DNA from 3 places in the Pseudomonas sp. LBUM1662 genome. Region 1 is predicted to be linked to each of the others. Evidence: predicted binding sites of a transcription regulator. Region 1 holds the regulator's gene; each other region holds the start of a gene.
The links. The regulator sigma-54, encoded in region 1, starts transcription at its own class of promoters, with help from an activator protein. The targets are predictions, from matches to a motif close to ANTGGCATNNANNTTGCTNT.

Region 1 (4,739 bases):
CAGTGCCGGCTTCCGGCTGGTTCAGCAGACGCAATTTGATGGTATCGCGCAGCTGATACAGGTTCAGGTTGGTGGTGTTGACCTTGAGGTCGGCCAGGTCGGCGATTGGGCCCAGCAACTGGGTCTCGTCTTGAATCGCCTCGGCCAACGAACGGTGGGGAGTACTCAGAGGGTGGCGTCGACGGGTTTCCGAAAAGCGTTTGAGCAGCGTTTCTTCGTCGGCATCCAGATACAGCACATCGCATTTGATATGCCGACTGCGGACTTCTTCCAGCAGTTCGGGAAACCGTGACAGGTGACTCGGCAGGTTGCGCGCATCGATGGAGACGGCAACCAGCGGCTGTGCCAGTTCGGTATGAATCAGCGCGCGCTCGGCCAGTTCCGGCAGCAATCCGGCGGGCAGGTTGTCGATGCAGTAGTAGCCGTTGTCCTCGAGAACATCGAGGGCGGTACTTTTACCTGAGCCGGAGCGGCCACTGACGATGATCAAGCGCATGATTACTGACCGTTTTGCTCGTCCAGGACAACCTGATACAAGGCTTCATTGCTCGGGGCACTGCGCAGTTTTTCGCGCACTTCCTTGCGATCGAGCATGCTGGCGATCTGGCGCAACAGTTCCAGGTGGGCATCGGTAGCGGCTTGCGGGACCAGCAGAACGAACAGCAGGTCAACCGGGGCGCCGTCGATGGCGTCGAAATCGATGGGGGCGTCGAGGTGCATCAGCGCGCTGACAGGCGACGTACAACCTTTCAGGCGACAGTGGGGAATGGCGATGCCGTTACCAAAACCGGTCGAACCGAGTTTTTCACGGGCAATCAGAGCCTCGAAGACATCTTGCATCTCCAGATCCGGGACTTCTTTATGGATAAGGTTGGCAATTTGCTCGAGGGCTTTCTTTTTGCTGCCGCCCGGCACGTTCACGAGGGAACGGCCGGGGGTCAGGATGCTTTCAAGTCGGATCATGGGTTGGGAGTGTTAACGACCGGTCGCGCCCTGGAGGAGGCTTTGGGTCTTTTCCTTATGCTTTTTGAGTTGTTTATCGAGCTTGTCGGTCAGCGCGTCGATCGCCGCATACATATCGGTATGCTCCGCGTTGGCGACCACTTCATTGCCGGGAATATGCAGCGTGGCTTCGATTTTCTGCTTGAGCTTTTCGACCGTCATCGTGACCTGCACGTTGGTGATCTTGTCGAAATGCCTCTCTAATCGTTGGAGTTTTTCGCCGATGTAGGTGCGAAGAGGTTCGGTCACTTCCAGTTGGTGTCCACTGATGTTGACTTGCATACAGCTTCTCCTTCGTTGCCAGTGCATAAAGCGGTAGATCAGATGATCTACCACTGGAACGCTGTGGCGTGGCTCTACATCAACCGCTTGCGTTCGCTCGAAGGCGCGATCCCGAGGGATTCGCGGTACTTGGCGACGGTGCGGCGAGCCACCTGAATGCCTTGTGCCTCCAGTAAACCAGCGATCTTGCTGTCACTCAACGGCTTTTTCTGATTTTCCGCGGCAACCAGTTTTTTGATGATCGCGCGGATCGCTGTGGACGAGCATTCACCGCCTTCGGAGGTGCTGACATGGCTCGAGAAAAAGTATTTCAGTTCATATATGCCCCGAGGGGTATGCATGAATTTCTGCGTGGTCACCCGGGAAATCGTCGACTCGTGCATGCCCACCGCTTCGGCGATGTCATGCAGCACCAGGGGCTTCATCGCTTCGTCGCCGTATTCCAGGAAGCCGCGCTGATGCTCGACGATCTGGGTGGCCACTTTCATCAGTGTTTCGTTGCGGCTTTGCAGGCTCTTGATGAACCAGCGGGCCTCTTGCAACTGATTGCGCATGAAGGTGTTGTCGGCGCTGGTGTCGGCGCGGCGCACGAAACCGGCGTATTGGGCGTTGACCCGCAGGCGTGGCACTGATTCCTGGTTCAGCTCGACCAGCCAGCGCTCGTTGTCCTTGCGCACGATCACGTCAGGGACGACGTATTCGGCTTCACTGGACTCGATCTGCGAGCCCGGACGCGGGTTGAGGCTCTGGACCAGTTCGATCACCTGGCGCAGTTCATCTTCCTTGAGCTTCATGCGGCGCATCAACTGGCTGTAGTCGCGGCTGCCGAGCAAATCGATGTAGTCGGTGACCAAGCGCTTGGCCTCGGCCAGCCAAGGCGTCTTGGCGGGCAGCTGGCGCAGTTGCAGCAGCAGGCATTCGCCCAGATTGCGGGCGCCGATGCCGGCCGGTTCGAATTGCTGGATGCGGTGCAGGACGGCTTCGATCTCGTCCAGTTCGATGTCCAGCTCCGGATCGAAGGCCTCGAGGATTTCCTCGAGGGTTTCGTCCAGGTAACCCTGATTGTTGATGCAGTCGATCAGGGTCACGGCGATCAGGCGATCGGTGTCGGACATCGGTGCCAGGTTCAGTTGCCATAACAGGTGGCTTTGCAGGCTCTCGCCGGCCGATGTGCGCGTGGTGAAATCCCACTCGTCGTCATCATTGCTCGGCAGGCTGCTGGCGCTGGTCTGGTAGACGTCTTCCCAGGCGGTATCGACAGGCAATTCGTTGGGAATGCGCTCGTTCCAGTCACCTTCCTCAAGGTTATCCACCGTTGGGGCGGTTTCCTGGTAGGAGGGTTCCGAAACATCGGCGTTGGGGAGCTGTTCGGCTTTGTCGGCCAAGGGGTCGGCGTTATCGAAGTCGTCGCCTTCTTCCTGGCGTTCGAGCATCGGATTGGACTCCAGGGCCTCCTGGATTTCCTGTTGCAGGTCCAGGGTCGACAATTGGAGCAGGCGGATGGCCTGTTGCAGCTGCGGTGTCATCGTCAGCTGCTGGCCCATTCTCAAGACTAGCGATGGTTTCATGGCAGGGGCTTAACACCTTATTCGCCGGCGCACATGCGCCATCCACTACAGGGCGCCGGAGCGCCAAACATAAGCAAATTATATGCCCGAAACTGCAGCGTTTGCCTAGAGCGCTGTAACAATAAAAAAGTATTGATTTTTTATCGAGACAAGCGCTCGGACAACCAGCCAGACACGTCAGCGCTTACAGGCGGAACTCGTGGCCCAGATACACTTCCTTGACCAGTTCGTTGGCCAGGATGGTGGCGGAGTCACCTTCGGCAATCAGCTGTCCATCGTTGACGATGTAGGCGGTTTCGCAGATATCCAGGGTTTCACGGACGTTGTGGTCAGTGATCAGCACGCCAATGCCTTTGGCCTTGAGGTGGTAGATGATCTGTTTGATGTCGCCCACCGAAATCGGGTCCACACCGGCGAAAGGTTCGTCGAGCAGGATGAATTTCGGGTTGGTGGCCAGTGCCCGGGCGATTTCCACACGGCGGCGTTCACCACCGGACAGGCTCATGCCGAGGTTGTCGCGGATGTGGCTGATGTGGAATTCCTGCAGCAGGCTTTCCAGCTCTTTGCGACGATCGGCCTTGTCGAGTTCCTTGCGGGTCTCGAGAATGGCCATGATGTTATCGGCCACCGAGAGTTTGCGGAAGATCGACGCTTCTTGCGGAAGATAGCCGATACCCGCCTTTGCACGACCGTGCATCGGCTGGTGGCTGACGTCCAGATCGTCGATCAGTACGCGACCCTGATCGGCCTGCACCAGGCCGACAATCATGTAGAAGCAGGTGGTCTTGCCGGCGCCGTTAGGGCCCAGCAGGCCGACGATTTGACCGCTGTCGATGGACAGGCTGACGTCACGCACGACCTGGCGGCTCTTGTAGCTCTTGGCCAGATGCTGAGCTTTAAGAGTTGCCATTACTGAGCCTTTTTCGCGTCGTTTTTCGGCTTCGGCTGGATCACCATGTCGATACGCGGACGCGCCTCGGTGACCTTGCTGCCCGTAGCACGCCCGGCGCTCGCAAGCTTTTTCTGGGTGTCGTAGACGATTTTTTCGCCTTGGGTAACGTTGTTGTCCTTGTCGACAACTTTTGCCTTGTCGATCAGCACAACGCGGTTTTGCGAGGCGTGGTACTGGATAGTTACGCCCCAGCCCTGAACAGGCTTGGTGTCGCCCGCAGTCTGCAGTTGCTCGAAGTAGGCCAGGTTGCCCACCGACGTCACCACGTCGATGTCGCCGGTCGAGGTGCGGGTGATGGTCACGGTATTGCCGGTGACCTTCATCGAACCCTGAGTAATGATCACGTCACCTTTATAGGTGGCAACGCCATTCTTGTCGTCCAGTTGGGCGTCGTCGGCCTGAATGCGGATAGGCTGCTCTTGATCGTTCGGCAGAGCCCAGGCGCTCACGCTTCCCAGTGCTGCGCCCAGACTGAGCAAAATAGGGAGAGTTTTAACGAGCCTCATACTGTCCTCTTACGTTCGATAGCAGGTGTATCCTGCTTTCTTTCAAGTACGCTTTCATTCCGTTGCCTGTCGATACACCGCCAGCGCCGTCGATTCTAACGGGTTGATCGGTCTGCGCATATTGCTCCTTGGGGAACACAGTCATACGGGTGGTGGTAATCAGGGTTTTGCGGTTTTTCTCGTCGAAGCGCGTGATGCGGACCGAGTCGATCAGCTCGACCTGAGTACCGTCCGGGTTGACTTCGCCGTGCTCGCTCTGGACGTGCCAGGGAAACTCGGTGCCACGAAACATGTTCAGGTCGGGGTTGGTCAGCAACGTCACCTCGCTCACTTTCAGGTGTTCGACCTTGTCGGACGTCATTTCGTACTGCAATTTGCCGTCCGGCAGGTACTGCACGCTGTGAGCGTTGAGGGCGTAATAGTCGATCG
Region 2 (4,739 bases), 640 kb from region 1:
CTGGTCCAGAACCCAGTCCGGACGCGCGCCTGGACGGTCAACCTTGTTGATGACCACGATTGGACGCAGGCCGGCTTCGAAAGCCTTCTTGGTCACGAAACGGGTTTGCGGCATAGGGCCGTCTTGAGCGTCAACCAGCAGCAGAACGGAGTCAACCATCGACATTACGCGTTCAACTTCGCCGCCGAAGTCGGCGTGGCCCGGGGTGTCCACGATGTTGATGTGGTAGCCGTTCCAGTTGATGGCGGTGTTTTTCGCCAGAATGGTAATACCGCGTTCTTTCTCCTGGTCGTTGGAGTCCATCACGCGCTCGTCGTTGAGCTCGTTGCGCTCCAGGGTGCCGGATTGACGCAAGAGTTTGTCTACCAGGGTGGTTTTACCATGGTCAACGTGAGCAATGATGGCGATGTTGCGTAGATTTTCGATCACTTGTGTATCTCGATCAGAGGATTCGGTGTGCTGACAAGTCTTGGCAGCGATTTACAGTAGAGTCAGGCCTTGCCGTTACAGCTTGACGGCAGAGTCGGGGGGCCGGTGACGCAGGCCACAGGCATACAGCCCCGGGCTCTTAGCTCGGTCGATAAACGCGCACATTGGCATGCCCCTCACTGAGCAAATGGTGGGCATGCAGGCGACTCATCACGCCTTTGTCGCAATACAGCAGGTACTGGCGAGTAGGGTCCAGTTCCTTGAAACGAGCGTTCAATGCATAAAACGGCATCGTTTGTACCTCAATGCCATCGAGGCCCAGCGGGTCGTCTTCAGCGGCATCCGGATGACGGATGTCGATGACGATCTGACCAGCCAGCGCTTCGCTGACTTCTTCGATTTGCAAATCCTGGCCCAATTCGTCGATCACGCGATCGATCGGCACCAGCTTGGCGTTCTCGAGCGCACGCTCAAGGACCGCCATGTCGAACTGTTGTTCTTCGTACTCCACGCGCGGACGCTTGGCGTGGGTCTTGGGGTTCACCGAGATGACCCCGCAGTATTCCGGCATGTGCTTGGCGAAGTCGGCAGTGCCGATTTCGTTGGCCAGGTCGATGATGTCCTGCTTGTGACTGGCGATCAGCGGACGCAAGACCAGCTTGTCGGTCACGCAGTCGATCACGGACAGGTTCGGCAGTGTCTGGCTCGACACCTGGGAAATCGCCTCGCCGGTAACCAGCGCTTCGATGTCCAGCCGATCGGCAATACGGGAAGCAGCGCGCAACATCATACGCTTCAAAACTACACCCATATGACTGTTATCGACTTTCCCGAGAATTTCTCCCAGTACTTCCTCGAATGGCACACTCACAAATAACACGCGTTGGGAGCTGCCGTACTTCTTCCAGATGAAGTGCGCGACTTCCATGACGCCCAGTTCATGGGCCCGTCCGCCCAGATTGAAGAAGCAGAAATGGCTCATCAGGCCGCGGCGCATGATCTGGTACGAGGCAACGGTCGAATCGAAGCCGCCGGACATCAGCACAAGCGTCTGTTCCAGGGCACCCAGCGGATATCCGCCGATGCTGTTGTGCTGGCTGTGGATCACGAACAACCGTTTGTCGCGAATTTCGATGCGAACTTCGATTTCCGGCTCTTTCAGCGAGATTCCGGCGGCGCCGCACTGACGACGCAGTTGGCTGCCGACGTATTTCTCGACGTCCATCGAACTGAATTCATGCTTGCCGGCACGCTTGCAGCGCACCGAAAAGATCTTCCCGGCCAGTGCATCACCGAAGTGCTGCTTGCACTTGGCGACGATGTCGTCGAAGTCGCCCAGCGGGTATTCGTCGACTTGCAGGAAATGCGCGATGCCCGGCATGCAGCTCAGGCGCTCGGTCATCTCCTTCAGGGCTTTGGGCTCACTGACGCGGGTTTCCAACTCGAGATTGTCCCACACACCGTTCACCACCACAGCCGGGTCCAGGTCGCGGAGCACGGTACGGATATTTTTGGCCAACTGGCGGATGAAACGCATCCGTACCGGGCGGCTCTTGATGGTGATCTCGGGGAAGACTTTTACGATTAGTTTCATGAAAACAGCGCGCGCTGGGCCAGCCGAAAAAGGGGGGCGCGGATTATAGCGGAAATTGCTCAAGGTTTAACCAGTTAATGTGCAGAAGGTTTTGCGCGCACCAAAACGGGTCATTTAGTGATTTTAACGCTACATTGTAGGGCGAGATTTTCCGCTTACAGACGCTTTGTGCCTTTATAAGCGTGATATTGGGGCAAAAAACCCATGCTGGGGCACTGGCATGCAATTTGCTCCCTTGTGAGGCAGGTTGCCTTGGCAGAGTATTCGCGCCGGCATCACCCACATTCTAAGGGCATCCACTACTAAGCCCGAAGCCACCCGGAGGACACTATGTCGAAGTCGGTTCAACTCATCAAAGATCATGACGTCAAGTGGATTGATCTGCGCTTCACGGACACCAAAGGCACTCAGCACCACGTGACCATGCCGGCTCGCGACGCGCTGGATGAAGCTTTCTTCGAAGAAGGCAAAATGTTCGACGGTTCCTCCATCGCTGGCTGGAAAGGCATCGAAGCTTCCGACATGATCCTGATGCCGGACGACAGCACCGCTGTCCTCGACCCGTTCACTGAAGAGCCGACCCTGATCCTGGTTTGCGACGTGATCGAGCCTTCGACCATGCAAGGCTACGACCGTGACCCACGTGCGATCGCCAAGCGTGCCGAGGAATACCTGAAGTCGACCGGTATCGGTGACACCGTATTCGTGGGTCCAGAGCCTGAATTCTTCATCTTCGACGAAGTGAAGTTCAAGTCCGACATCTCCGGTTCGATGTTCAAGATCTACTCCGAACAAGGTTCGTGGATGTCCGACCAGGACGTGGAAGGCGGCAACAAAGGCCACCGTCCAGGCGTCAAAGGCGGCTACTTCCCGGTTCCGCCGTTCGACCACGACCACGAAATCCGTACCTCCATGTGCAACGCCATGGAAGAGATGGGCCTGGTCATCGAAGTTCACCACCACGAAGTGGCCACTGCCGGCCAGAACGAAATCGGTGTGAAGTTCAACACCCTGGTGGCCAAGGCTGACGAAGTTCAGACCCTGAAGTACTGCGTACACAACGTTGCTGATGCATACGGCCGCACCGCGACCTTCATGCCTAAGCCTCTGTACGGCGACAACGGTTCGGGTATGCACGTTCACCTGTCCATCGCCAAAGATGGCAAGAACACCTTCGCTGGCGAAGGCTATGCCGGCCTGTCCGATACCGCCCTGTACTTCATCGGCGGCATCATCAAGCACGGTAAGGCGCTGAACGGCTTCACCAACCCGTCGACCAACTCCTACAAGCGTCTGGTCCCAGGTTTCGAAGCTCCAGTAATGCTGGCCTACTCGGCTCGCAACCGTTCCGCTTCGATCCGTATTCCTTACGTGTCCAGCCCTCGCGCTCGCCGTATCGAAGCCCGCTTCCCGGATCCAGCAGCCAACCCGTACCTGGGCTTCGCTGCACTGTTGATGGCTGGCCTGGACGGTATCCAGAACAAGATCCACCCAGGCGATGCTGCTGACAAAAACCTGTACGACCTGCCGCCTGAAGAGGCGAAAGAGATCCCACAAGTTTGCGGCAGCCTGAAAGAAGCCCTGGAAGAGCTGGACAAAGGTCGTGCGTTCCTGACCAAAGGCGGCGTGTTCTCCGACGACTTCATCGACGCTTACATCGCTCTGAAAAGCGAAGAAGAAATCAAGGTTCGCACCTTCGTACACCCACTGGAATATGAGCTGTACTACAGCTGCTGATCCGGTAGCGCTGCGGTTCGCGGCGTGACAAAAAGAGGCCTCCTTCGGGAGGCCTTTTTTTGTGCCCGCGATTTAGAAACCAACGCAGAACCAATGTGGGAGCGGGCTTGCTCGCGAATGCAGTGTGTCAGCTTGCATTGATGGTGGCTGACACTCCGCTTTCGCGAGCAAGCCCGCTCCCACAAGGGTTTTGTGGTGTGTGGGGGATCTCTGTAAATCATGCCCAAATGTTAACGACTTGGGACAACCGCCACCCCTGACCTATGCTGCACCCCAACGCGTTCGTTTCTGGTCGATTTTATGGGTCGTGGTTTTCTACTGATGTTGCTGCTGATCGCCCTGCCTGCCGCAGCGCAGATCTATAAGTACACCGACGCCTCCGGCAACACCGCCTACAGCAGTCAACCGCCCGACGGCGTCAAGGCGCAGCCGGTCGAGCTGCCACCGCTCAACAGCGTTGAGCGTCAGGCGCCCCCTGCTCCGGCTGCCGAAGCCAGCAATCGCGAGCCGCCGCGCAGTGCCTACGAGGTGCTGGAGTTGAGCGGTTTGCCCACTGACGAAGCCCTGCGCGCCAACAACGGCACGTTCACGGTCAGCGTCATGATCAAACCGCGCCTGCAAGCGCCGCACCTGTTCAGGTTGCTACTCGACGATCAACCCTACGGACAGTCGAGCAACGTGCCGATCCTGCAGCTGGTGAACATCGATCGTGGCGAACACAGCCTCGCGGTGCAGGTGATCGATGGCGAAAACATCGTCCAGCAGAGCCCGACAGTGACGTTTACCGTGCAGCGAGTGCACAAGCCATGAGGGTGTGGCTGCTGATGGCCTGCCTGATCGCGCTGCCGGTCACAGCCGAGGTCTTCACCTACGTCGATGCCCAAGGCAATCGGGTCTACACCGACCAGCCAAACAAAGGCAACGCCAAGCGCGTGCCGCTGGCGACGAGCAATCGCATGTCCGCCAACCCAACTGGCGC
Region 3 (4,739 bases), 1.0 Mb from region 1:
ATGATGATCGCCTCGTGCGGCTCATCCATGGTCAGCACATGCAGGATGTTGCCGAACGGATCGAGTTGCGCACGCACCGGGCGCGGCAGGTCGAGTTGCCAGCTGAGTACGTGCTGACGCTCGCTGTCGTGGGGTGTCAGTCGCAGGTACTGGATGCTCGCCCGCACCTGATCTTCGTAGTGATAGGTGGTTTCGTGGCTAATGGAAAGTCTCATGCAGCCTCCAGGTAGGAACTGTGAATGGCGTTACCCAACTGGCGCACCAGCGGGATGAATTCGGTCAGCCAGGCGTGCAGCCCTTCGTCGAGAATTTCGTTGATGCCGGTGTAGCGCAGGCGCGCGTCCATTTCCGCCGCCAGACGCTGCGCGGGACGGCCATTGGCCCCCGGCAGTTGGGCGAGGATCTGGTCGATTTCTTCGGTGCAGGCCCTTAACGAACGGGGAACGTCAGCGCGCAGTAACAACAATTCGGCCACGTGCCGGGCGCCGGGTGCGTCGCGATAGATCTCGGTGTAGGCCTCGAAAGAGGACAACGCTCGCAGCAACGCGCTCCACTGGTAATAGGCGTGCGCCGTGCCATCGCTGACCGCTTCGGCCTGATCGCCGGCCATTTCGTAGCGGGCGTCGAGCAGGCGCAAGGTGTTGTCAGCCCGTTCGATAAACGTCCCCAGACGAATGAAACGGAACGCATCGTTGCGCATGATCGTGCCGTAGGACGCGCCACGGAACAGGTGGGAACGTTCCTTGATCCACTCGCAGAAACGGCTCATGCCGTAGCGACTCAAGCCTTGCTCGGCGATCCCGCGAATTTCCAGCCAGGTGGCGTTGATGTTTTCCCACATATCGGCGGTGATTCGCCCACGCACCGCATGGGCACTGGCCCGCGCCGCGCCGAGGCAACTGTAGATGCTCGCCGGGTTGGCCGCGTCCAGGGCAAAGAAATGCAGCAGCCGTTCGGCGTGCAAATCACCGTGGCGCTCAAGGTAATCGTCCAGGGTGCCGGTAATCAGCAGCGGCATGGCCAGTTCGTGCAGACCGTCACCGCGACCATCCTGCGGCATCAGCGACAGCGAATAACTGATGTCGAGCATCCGTGCGAGGTTTTCCGCCCGCTCCAGGTAACGCGACATCCAATACAAATCCGAGGCAGTTCTACTTAACATGGCAAGCTTCCTTCAATCCTCGACCACCCAGGTGTCCTTGGTGCCGCCGCCCTGGGAGGAATTCACCACCAGGGAGCCTTCACGCAGGGCAACACGGGTCAAACCACCGGGTACAACCCGGGTTTCGCGGCCAGACAATACAAACGGACGCAGGTCGATGTGGCGTGGCGCGATGCCGTTTTCGACAAAGGTCGGACAGGTCGACAGGGACAACGTCGGTTGCGCGATATACGCATGAGGCTTGGCTTTGATCCGCGCGCGGAACGACTCGATTTCCGCCGCCGTTGCCGCCGGCCCCACCAGCATTCCGTAACCGCCGGAGCCCTGGGTTTCCTTGACCACCAGGTCGGGAAGATTGGCCAGTACGTGGGAAAGTTCAGAAGGGTTGCGACACTGGAACGTCGGCACGTTTTTCAGGATCGGTTCTTCGTCCAGGTAGAAACGGATCATGTCCGTGACAAATGGATACACCGACTTGTCGTCCGCGACCCCGGTGCCGATGGCATTCGCCAGCACTACATTGCCGGAGCGATAGGACGACAGCAGCCCAGGAACGCCGAGCATCGAGTCCGGGTTGAACGCCAGCGGATCGAGGAATGCATCGTCGAGGCGACGGTAGATCACATCGACGGCTTTCGGCCCGTCCGTGGTGCGCATGAACACCTTGTCGTCACGTACGAACAGGTCCGCGCCCTCGACCAACTCGACGCCCATCTCACGCGCCAGGAAGGCATGCTCGAAAAACGCGCTGTTGAAGCGACCCGGCGTCAGCACCACCACGCTCGGGTTATCGATCGGGCTGGAGCTTTTCAGGGTGTCGAGCAGCAGGTTTGGATAATGGTCGATCGGTGCGATGCGCTGGGCCGAGAACAACTCGGGAAACAGCCGCATCATCATCTTGCGGTCTTCGAGCATGTAGCTCACGCCGCTGGGTGTACGAAGGTTGTCTTCGAGCACGTAGTACGTGCCGTCGCCATCGCGTACCAGGTCGACGCCGGAAATGTGCGAATAGATGTCGCGGTGCAGATCGAGCCCTTGCATCGCCAACTGGTATTGCTCGTTGGCCAGCACTTGCTCGGCCGGGATGATGCCGGCCTTGATGATGCGCTGCTCGTGATAGAGGTCGGCGAGGAACATGTTCAACGCCTTGACTCGCTGGATACAGCCGCGCTCGACAATCCGCCATTCACTGGCGGGGATGCTGCGCGGGATGGTGTCGAAAGGAATCAGGCGCTCTGTGCCCTGCTCATCGCCGTAGAGCGTGAAGGTAATCCCGGCGCGATGAAATAACAGATCGGCCTCGCGTCGCCGTTGTGCCAAGAGCTCGTCAGGCGTCTCGGCCAGCCAACGGGCAAACTCCCGATAATGCGGGCGGACCTGGCCGCCGGCATCGTACATCTCATCAAAATAGGTGCGGATCATGCCGTACTCCTTGTCACCCGGACATCTAGGCTTCGCAAGGCCCGTGCCATCGGCAGAAACGCTTTGTTATCAACCAGTTGGATAATCACGCCATTTGCACCGCACCAATCCTGTGCAGCAAACGCCCCAACCTGATCGCCCCCGCTTCATTGCAAGGCGACGTTGTCGCCTATCACCAGCATAGTCAGAGTTGATTTCACTGCCCGGCCGGCGCTGCGGATAATCCGCGCATCTGCTGTAAAAACGACCAAAACTTCCCTTTAGCCGCCTGCTCAGGCGGTTTTTTTTGCTTTCTTGAAATGTTATGAAGCAAAAACGGGATCAAAAGATCGCAGCCTCGTTGCACTGTAGAAGCTGTCGAGTGCAACGAGGCTGCGATCTTTTGATCTTGATCTTCAAAACCCACAAACGAAAACGGCCAACCCGAAGGTCAGCCGTTGCTGAGCGTTGTCACTGTTCATAAGGTTATGCGAGTAGCCCTCGTATCTCCTGCTTGACGCCCCACCCTTCGATGATGCCGCCCAGAGGCTCGACCACCGCCTCGAAACCCTGCTCGAAGTCGCCGATATCATCGTAGGTGGCATACATGACTTTGCTCAGTTCGAGCGCCCATGCGCCGTCATCGCGCACACTGATCTGCGCGTTCAAGGATTCACCCTTGTATTGCCCTGCCGCCCTGCGTGCCCGCTCCTCGTCCGGGAAAATGGCGTAGAACTCGATGGGATGGAACCGTGAAAAATCGAAACCGCCTTCTTTCATGCGGCGCAACACGCTGCTGCTGATGTCTTCTTGATAGGCTGTGCTCATGAAACGTCCCCCTCAATCATGATGGATAGACTTTCCGTATTCCCGGCACGCGCAACCGATTGGTGCGAGCGATGCGGCAACAACGTTGCCGGTGGGAAGCAAGCATGTAGCTGACAAGACCAGACCTTAGCGATCCGTTCGCTGATCTCGCTTGCAGAGTAGCCCCAAGACAGAGGCGCTGCCAAGGCCTGGATAAGAATGAGACAGGTGTTGTTCAGATTGGCGTGATGCCGAGGATTTGTATGCTGTTCTGGGTCTTGAGACTTTTGACGCTCGCGTCGTCGGTTCGCCCTTCCAGATCATTCAGATCCAGTTCGGCGGCGACAGGAAGGAGCCGGGCCTTGATGAGCTTGGCGGCTTGCTCGTTGTCCGGGCACTCGTCGCACTCAAAGACTTCATCGACTGTTTCACCGTGATCATCCACGAAAGTGATTTTCCACTTTTGCATCAGTGCCTCCTCGAACAAACCCGCAAATGGGCTTACAACCATCTGGACTTTTGGCCTGAGTGATCGTTCAAACGGATTACCGCACGCAGGTATGAAAAATTACTGAAACCTGTAGGAGCGAAGCTTGCTCGCGAAAGCGGTTTATCAGTCAACTTGTGTATTGCCTGATACACCGCTTTCGCGAGCAAGCTTCGCTCCTACAAGGGGTGGTGCGTACAGTTTAGTCGTTGCTTGGCTTGTTGATCGCTTGCAGCACGTATTGCGGCAAGGCGAAGGCGCCGATGTGGATTTCCGGGTTGTAGTAGCGGGTGATGATGCCGCTGCCGGCGAAACGCTGTTGCAGGGTTTCACGGGACAACTTGCGATAAGCCGTGTTGGTCGCGCCCCAGGCAAAGGTCATCGAGCCGCCGATGTAGGTCGGCACCGCGGCCTGATAGAAGTGCCAGTCCGGGAACAGGCTGCGCAAGCGACCGGCCGTGGTTTTGACTTCTTCGATCTGCATGAACGGCGTGCCGTTCTGGGTCACCAGGATGCCGCCTTCGTTCAGGCAGCGACGGCAGGCCTGGTAGAAGTTTTCCGAGAACAGCACTTCACCCGGACCGATCGGGTCGGTGGAGTCGGAAATGATCACGTCGAATTTTTCGGTGGTGGTGGCGACGAAACGCATGCCGTCGTCGATCACCAGGTTCAGGCGCGGATCATCGAACGCACCCTTGGAGTGGTTCGGCAGGAATTCCTTGCACATGTCGACCACGGTGCCGTCGATCTCGACCATGGTGATGTGCTCGATGCTGCGGTGCTTGGCCACTTCACGCAACATGCCGCCGTCGCCGCCACCGATGATCAGCACGCGCTTGGCGGAGCCATGGGCGATGATCGGCACGTGGGTGAGCATCTCGT

Region 2: a site for sigma-54 is predicted at 2,238-2,257, ahead of glnA (glutamate--ammonia ligase). Genes of this name have one in related genera too.
Region 3: a site for sigma-54 is predicted at 2,616-2,635, ahead of ACA049_RS09235 (circularly permuted type 2 ATP-grasp protein). Genes of this name have one in related genera too.

The regions. Positions count from the first base shown of each region.
Region 1 is NZ_CP166793.1:1,041,599-1,046,337, forward strand. It holds gene rapZ (RNase adapter RapZ) at 1-496, opposite strand, end outside; gene ptsN (PTS IIA-like nitrogen regulatory protein PtsN) at 499-963, opposite strand; gene hpf (ribosome hibernation-promoting factor, HPF/YfiA family) at 976-1,284, opposite strand; gene ACA049_RS04485 (RNA polymerase factor sigma-54) at 1,359-2,852, opposite strand; gene lptB (LPS export ABC transporter ATP-binding protein) at 3,037-3,762, opposite strand; gene lptA (lipopolysaccharide transport periplasmic protein LptA) at 3,762-4,310, opposite strand; gene lptC (LPS export ABC transporter periplasmic protein LptC) at 4,297-4,739, opposite strand, start outside.
Region 2 is NZ_CP166793.1:398,009-402,747, reverse strand. It holds gene typA (translational GTPase TypA) at 1-429, opposite strand, end outside; gene thiI (tRNA uracil 4-sulfurtransferase ThiI) at 569-2,023, opposite strand; gene glnA (glutamate--ammonia ligase) at 2,354-3,760, shown strand; gene ACA049_RS01815 (DUF4124 domain-containing protein) at 4,061-4,570, shown strand; gene ACA049_RS01810 (DUF4124 domain-containing protein) at 4,567-4,739, shown strand, end outside.
Region 3 is NZ_CP166793.1:2,038,990-2,043,728, reverse strand. It holds gene ACA049_RS09245 (transglutaminase family protein) at 1-215, opposite strand, end outside; gene ACA049_RS09240 (alpha-E domain-containing protein) at 212-1,162, opposite strand; gene ACA049_RS09235 (circularly permuted type 2 ATP-grasp protein) at 1,175-2,584, opposite strand; gene ACA049_RS09230 (ribonuclease E inhibitor RraB) at 3,050-3,391, opposite strand; gene ACA049_RS09225 (hypothetical protein) at 3,606-3,839, opposite strand; gene speE (polyamine aminopropyltransferase) at 4,060-4,739, opposite strand, start outside.